2 regions of the Streptomyces sp. NPDC002851 genome follow, and region 1 is predicted to be linked to the other one. Evidence: riboswitches for the same ligand, from Rfam matches in the RefSeq annotation. Region 1 holds a riboswitch; the other holds the start of a gene.
The links. Region 1 has a riboswitch for glycine ahead of gcvP (aminomethyl-transferring glycine dehydrogenase). Riboswitches for the same ligand answer to the same signal wherever they lie in the genome.

Region 1 (3,398 bases):
GAGCTCGTACGGCTGCTCGGGAAGGCACACGGCACGCAGCTGTACGCGATGGCCCTGGCGCGGGACGAGCGGGACGTGGTGGCCGAGCGGGACACGAAATCGGTGTCCGTGGAGGACACGTACGACGTGGACATCCACGACCGGGTGCGGGTGCGCCTGGAGGTCGCCCGGCTTGCGGACCGCTGTGTGCAGCGGCTGCGGGCATCCGGGCACTCCGGGCGGACCGTGGTCCTGAAGGTCCGGCGCTACGACTTCTCGACGCTGACCCGCTCCGAGACGCTGCGCGGGCCGACCGACGACCCGGGGGTGGTGCGGGAGGCCGCGGCGCGGCTGCTCGAGGGCGTGGACACCACGGGCGGGGTGCGGCTGCTCGGGGTGGGGGTGTCCGGTCTCGCCGACTTCACGCAGGAGGACCTGTTCGCACAGGCCCAGGCTGCGGAGGCGGCGGCTGAGGCGGCTCAGGCTGAGGTTCCGGGGGAGGCCGGGGGCGCGGAGGGCGATTCCGCGGTGGGTGGGGGCGGTAACGGTGGCGGTGCGGCCGCACCTGCGGGAGACGGGGCGGAGGACGCCGGTGCTGCCGAGGTGTCCGGGGAGCGGCGCTGGCACGCCGGGCAGGACGTGCTGCATGCCGAGTACGGGCCGGGGTGGGTGCAGGGCAGCGGCCTTGGCCGGGTGACGGTGCGCTTCGAGACACCCGGGTCGTCGCCGGGGCGGGTGCGGACGTTCCGGAGCGATGATCCGCTGTTGCGGGTCGGTGAGCCGTTGCCGTTGGTGACGGCTCGGGGCGTTGTCGCGGGGGAGGAGGCGGATGGTTCGGAGGGGGCCTCAGGGGTGACTGCCAGCCCGTCCGGCGTTTGAGGACGAGCCCTGCTCAGAGGCGACAGGGCAGGGGGCCTGGGGGCGCAGCCCCCAGGCGAGGGCACCGGGCCGACGGCGCGGATGCGTGATCCGTAAAGCCAGATCCGTACCCGATCCGTAAAGCCAGGCTCGTACACGATCCGTATGGCAGGCCCGTACGTGATCCGTAAAGCAGGCCCGTACGGGGCACAGGCCTCACGGCGGCTTTGGGCCGGAGTCCGGGCTTCCGCGGGAGTTCGAGGGGCCCGGCCCCTCGTCACGGGTCTCCGTGCCGGCTACGTGGCCGAAGTTGTGGTTGGGCGGCGGTGGCGCCGAGACGTCGATGCCGTAGTGGTGGTAGAGCTGAAGCTCTTGTTCCGGCGACAGGTGGCGGCCGACGCCGAAGTCCGGGGCGTCCTTGATCAGGGCGCGGTCGTACGGGACCTGAAGCGTGCCCTTGACCAGCTCGCTGGGTTCGAGGGGTATGAACGCATCCCGGCTGAACAGGCCGGTGCGTATCGCCGCCCACTCCGGGACGCCGGTGGCATCGTCGAGATAGACCTCGTCCACCGTTCCCAGCTTGGCGCCGTTGCAGTCGAATGCCTTGCGGCCGATCAGACTCCGTGGATCAATGTCGGTCTGCACGGTCCCTCCAAGACGTCGCAACTCCTTCGTCATCACTACGAAAGAGCACATTGCGGCACGTGGCCAGTCGAGCGCGAGAGAGGTGGGCGTCGGTCCAGTGTCCAGGGATACCCCGGGAGGGCGCTGGTAGGCTGGCCAGCGGCTGCTGACCCCATGCGGGAGAGCTCTCCGGTTGACAGGCCGCATAGGCCCGACTACTGGAGGCGCCGAAGGAGCAAATCCTCCCCGGAATCTCTCAGGCCCCCGTACCGCGTGGATGAGGTCACTCTGGAAAGCAGGGCGGGCGTCGACGGCATCCGCTCTCACCGACGGTGAAAGCCGGTCGCGGTACGTGACCGGTGAAGCTCTCAGGTTGAGATGACAGAGGGGGAGGCCGTCCGGGTGCCCGCGCCGTGGTGCCCCTCGTAGGTCGCATAGACCAGGAGGCCTTCCGCAATGACCGCCAACCGCATTCCGCTCTCCCAGCTGGAGCGAGGCATCCCCTTCGAGCAGCGTCACATAGGGCCCGATGGCGAGGCCCGGGCCAAGATGCTCGCCCAGGTCGGATACGGATCGCTCGACGAACTGACCGCCGCCGCCGTGCCGGATGTGATCAAGAGCGCCGAGGCGCTCGACCTGCCCGACGGGCGCAGCGAGGCCGAAGTCCTCGCCGAACTGCGCACGTTCGCGGACCGCAACCAGGTCCTCACGTCCATGATCGGCCTGGGCTACTACGGCACCTTCACGCCGCCGGTGATCCTGCGCAACGTGATGGAGAACCCGGCCTGGTACACCGCGTACACGCCGTACCAGCCGGAGATCTCGCAGGGCCGCCTCGAGGCGTTGCTCAACTTCCAGACGACCGTGGCCGACCTGACCGGCCTGCCGACCTCCGGCTCCTCGCTGCTCGACGAGGGCACCGCGGCCGCCGAGGCGATGGCGCTGTCCCGGCGCGTGGGCAAGGTCAAGGACGGTGTCTTCCTGATCGATGCCGATGCCTTGCCGCAGACCATAGCGGTGATCGAGACGCGGGCCGAGCCGACCGGCGTCGAGGTGGTCGTCGCCGACCTGTCGCAGGGCATCCCGGCCGAGGTCGCCGAGCGCGGGGTGTTCGGCGTGCTGCTCCAGTACCCGGGCGCCTCCGGTGCCGTGCGGGACCTCAAGCCGGTGATCGAGCAGGCGCACGAGCTCGGCGCGATCGTCACCGTCGCCGCCGATCTGCTCGCGCTCACGCTGCTCACCTCGCCCGGCGAGCTCGGCGCCGACATCGCGGTCGGTACGTCGCAGCGCTTCGGCGTGCCGATGGGCTTCGGCGGGCCGCACGCCGGCTACATGGCGGTGCGCGACAAGTTCGCGCGCAACCTGCCCGGCCGCCTCGTCGGCGTCTCCGTGGACGCGGACGGCGACAAGGCGTACCGCCTCGCCCTGCAGACCCGCGAGCAGCACATCCGGCGCGAGAAGGCGACCAGCAACATCTGCACCGCACAGGTGCTCCTCGCCGTCATGGCCGGGATGTACGCGGTGTACCACGGGCCGCAGGGCCTCAAGGACATCGCCCTGCGCACCCACCGTTACGCCGCGATCCTCGCCGAGGGGCTGCGCGCGGGCGGCGTCGAGGTCGTGACCGGGCAGTTCTTCGACACGGTCACCGTGCGGGTGCCGGGGCGGGCCGCCGAGGTCGTCGCGGCCGCGCGCGAGGGCGGCGTCAACCTGCGCCTGGTCGACGCCGACCAGGTCTCGCTGGCCTGTGACGAGACCACCACGCGGGCCCAACTGGCCGCCGTGTGGGCCGCCTTCGGCGTCGAGGCCGACCTCGCCGACGTCAACGCCCTGGACGCGAGCGTCGCCGAGGCGCTGCCGGAGGACCTGCTGCGCGCAGACGAGTACCTGACGCACCCGGTCTTCCACCAGTACCGCTCCGAGACCGCGATGCTCCG
Region 2 (3,398 bases), on a different contig from region 1:
TCGCCCTCGATGCTGGCCAGGCAGCGGCGGGCGCTGAGCACCACGCCGGTGGCCTCGAACTCCTCGCTCGTGACGGCCAGGAAGTCCACCGGGTCGTCCTGCCAGTCCGGTTCGAAGAGCCGGACGCGGCCGCCGCTGGCCGGGCCGTCGAGCGGGGTGCGCCCGTAGCGGCAGAGCTCGGCGACGGCGGGCGGCGGCAGCAGCGTGCCGACCGCGCCGGGGCCCGCGTCCGGGTTCACTGCGATGCCGAGCAGCGGCGGCAGGCCGCGGGCGAACTCCACGGCGGGCGCCGCGGTGAAGCTCATGTGATCGCCGACGATCTGCCGCAGGCGCTGCTCGGAGCTGAAGACGGGGACGTACGCCCGGTCGTCGATGGTGACGGTGGGCAGGTCCAGGTTCGGGCTGTCCGGGCCGCCGCCGTTCGGCAGCGGCACCCAGACCTTGCCTCGCCCCAGGGCCTCCACGATGCGCGGGCCCGCCGACTGGGCAGCGTGCGCCGCGGCTTCCGGTGAGCCCGCGGCGGAGGCGGCGAGGACCTCCTCCAGCTCGTTGGCCGGCCATCCGGGGTGCGGCCCGTCGGGCCCGCCCGGAGTCCCCTGTACCGGAATGTCCATCAATGTCCTCGTCGTCCCCTGTGTACCTCTGTGCGCTTCCGCTCGCGGTGCTGACCCGCGACGCCCACGACCTTAACTCCGCAAGCCGCCACGCTTCACGGGGCGGGCGGACGGACGGGCGGACGGGCGGACGGGCGGACGTCATTCCCCGAAGTCGACGCCCACCAGGGCCCCCGCCGCCTCCCGGTCCAGGAGCACCGCCGAGCCGCAGCCCCCGGGGATACGGCCGCGCTCCGCGTCCCGGACGAGCCGTCCGACCGCCCTGCGGTGCCGGGCGAAGGCGTACCGGGAGACCCGCCGCCCGCGCTCCCGCTGCCCCGCGAGCGCGACCTGCGGCGCGACGTCGAGCAGCAGGAGGTGCAGCACGCGGCCGCGGCGCCGGGCCTCGCGGGCGAGCCAGCGGCGCACCCAGCGCTGCGTACCGCAGTCGTGCACGACGACGCTGGCGCCGGAGCGCAGCGCCCGCCGCAGGTGCGCGTAGTGCGCGAGCCGGACGAGGGGGCGGTACGTCGCGTACGGCAGCTTCCGGGGCAGTCGGCGGGCCCAGCGGTCACGGGCGTCCTGGGAGTCGAAGCGGGGGGCCGCCACCGCCCGCTGGATCAGCGTGCTCTTGCCGCTGCCCGGCAGCCCCGAGACCACGACCATGTCGCCCTCGCCGAAGTGCAGCCTGCGGGGCGTGCGCCCGGCACGGCCGCGCAGGTCACGGACGATGGGCACCGGCCCGACCGCTCCGGCGGCCGCTGCCGCAGTGCGGGCGTCGGCCTCCCGCTGTCCCGGCACCACGACGCCTGTCGTGGGCACCCCTGCGTACGCGCCGGCCTCGTGCACCGTGATCGTCCTCCCCCTCCGCAGCGTGACTGTCTCCTTACCGCCGAGTGTAAAGAGCCGGTAATGCGGCACAAGCTCTTTCCACACAGACGGGACGTGCAATGATGTCCGCGCCAACTGCATACCGGCCGCTTGAATCCGCGCGGGAGAGCTCCCAGTCACGCACTGGGGCGCCGAAGGAGCAAGTCCCTCCCTTGAATCTCTCAGGTCCCGATACCGCGCGGGCGAGGCAGATCTGAAAAGCGGGCCCGTCCCGGCACTGCGCCGTACGGCCCCACCCAAGGTGCAAGTCGCGCCGTCCTTCCAGGGGAGCGCAGCGCGACGAACCTCTCAGGTTTATGACAGATGGGGAGGAACGACCTCACCCGTCATGCCCTGGGAGCCAGACACATGACAGATTCTTCGCACATCCCGCGCAAGACCGCGCTCGATGCCCTGCATCGTTCGCTCGGCGCGACCATGACCGACTTCGCGGGCTGGGACATGCCGCTGCGGTACGGCAGTGAGCGCGACGAGCACAACGCCGTACGCACCAAGGCCGGGCTCTTCGACCTCTCCCACATGGGTGAGATCACCGTCACCGGCGCGCAGGCCGCGGACCTCCTTGACTACGCCCTCGTCGGCAACATCGGCGGAGTGAAGCCGGGCCGGGCCCGCTACACCATGATCTGCCAGGAGGACGGCGGCATCCTCGACGACCTGATCGTGTACCGGCTGGGGGACGCCGAGTACATGGTGGTCGCCAACGCCTCCAACGCCCAGGTCGTCCTGGACGCCCTGACCGAGCGCGCCGCCGGTTTCGACGCCGAGGTGCGCGACGACCGCGAGGCCTACGCGCTGCTCGCGGTACAGGGCCCGGACTCCCCCGCCATCCTCAAGGCGGTCACGGACGCCGACCTGGACGGCCTGAAGTACTACGCGGGTCTGCCCGGCACCGTCGCCGGGGTCCCGGCGCTGATCGCGCGCACCGGCTACACCGGCGAGGACGGCTTCGAGCTGTTCCTGAAGCCGGAGCACGCCGAGACCGTGTGGCAGGCGCTGACCGCGGCCGGTCAGTCGTACGGCCTGGTGCCGTGCGGGCTCTCCTGCCGGGACACGCTGCGCCTCGAGGCGGGCATGCCGCTGTACGGGCATGAGCTGTCCACCTCGCTGACCCCGTTCGACGCGGGGCTCGGCCGGGTCGTCAAGTTCGAGAAGACCACGAACGACGGGAAGTTCGTGGGCCGCGAGGCGCTGGAGCGGGCCGCCGAGCGGGCCGAGCAGAACCCGCCGCGCAAGCTCGTCGGCCTGATCGCCGAGGGCCGCCGGGTGCCCCGTGCCGGATACGCCGTGGTCGCCGAGGGCGCCCCGGTCGGCGAGGTCACCTCGGGTGCCCCGTCCCCGACGCTCGGCAAGCCGATCGCCATGGCGTACGTCGACGCGGCGCACGCCGAGCCCGGCGTCAAGGGCGTCGGCGTCGACATTCGCGGTACCCACGAGCCGTACGAGGTCGTGGCGCTGCCGTTCTACAAGCGCCAGAAGTGACACTCGGTCCGGCCACGCCCGGCCGCACCGTCCTCAGGTTCCTCACCACTCCCCCGCGTACAGGAGAATTCAGGCCATGAGCAATCCCCAGGAACTGCGTTACAGCAAGGAGCACGAGTGGCTGTCGGCCGCCGCTGACGGCGTCTCGACGGTCGGCATCACCGAGCACGCGGCCAACGCGCTCGGCGATGTGGTCTTCGTCGACCTGCCGGAGGTCGGCGCGACGGTGACCGCGGGCGAGACCTGCGGCGAACTGGAGTCCACCAAGTCCGTGAGCGAGCTGTACTCGCCGGTGACCGGTGAGATCACCGAGGTCAACGAGGACGTGGTGAACGACCCGTCCCTGGTCAACTCGGCCCCGTTCGAGGGCGGTTGGCTGTTCAAGGTCCGCGTCTCGGAGGAGCCGAAGGACCTGCTCTCCGCCGACGAGTA

Region 2: it holds a riboswitch for glycine, as region 1 does, so the genes downstream of both, gcvT (glycine cleavage system aminomethyltransferase GcvT) here and gcvP (aminomethyl-transferring glycine dehydrogenase) in region 1, are expected to answer to the same signal.

Annotation. Positions count from the first base shown of each region.
Region 1 is NZ_JBSFUT010000050.1:9,502-12,899, forward strand. Features, by position in the region: gene ACWD10_RS34510 (DNA polymerase IV) at 1-858, shown strand, start outside; gene ACWD10_RS34515 (PRC-barrel domain-containing protein) at 1,054-1,482, opposite strand; glycine riboswitch at 1,629-1,743, shown strand; gene gcvP (aminomethyl-transferring glycine dehydrogenase) at 1,918-3,398, shown strand, end outside.
Region 2 is NZ_JBSFUT010000038.1:79,136-82,533, forward strand. Features, by position in the region: gene ACWD10_RS31115 (enhanced serine sensitivity protein SseB) at 1-614, opposite strand, end outside; gene ACWD10_RS31120 (AAA family ATPase) at 756-1,442, opposite strand; glycine riboswitch at 1,576-1,671, shown strand; glycine riboswitch at 1,672-1,797, shown strand; gene gcvT (glycine cleavage system aminomethyltransferase GcvT) at 1,833-2,966, shown strand; gene gcvH (glycine cleavage system protein GcvH) at 3,043-3,398, shown strand, end outside.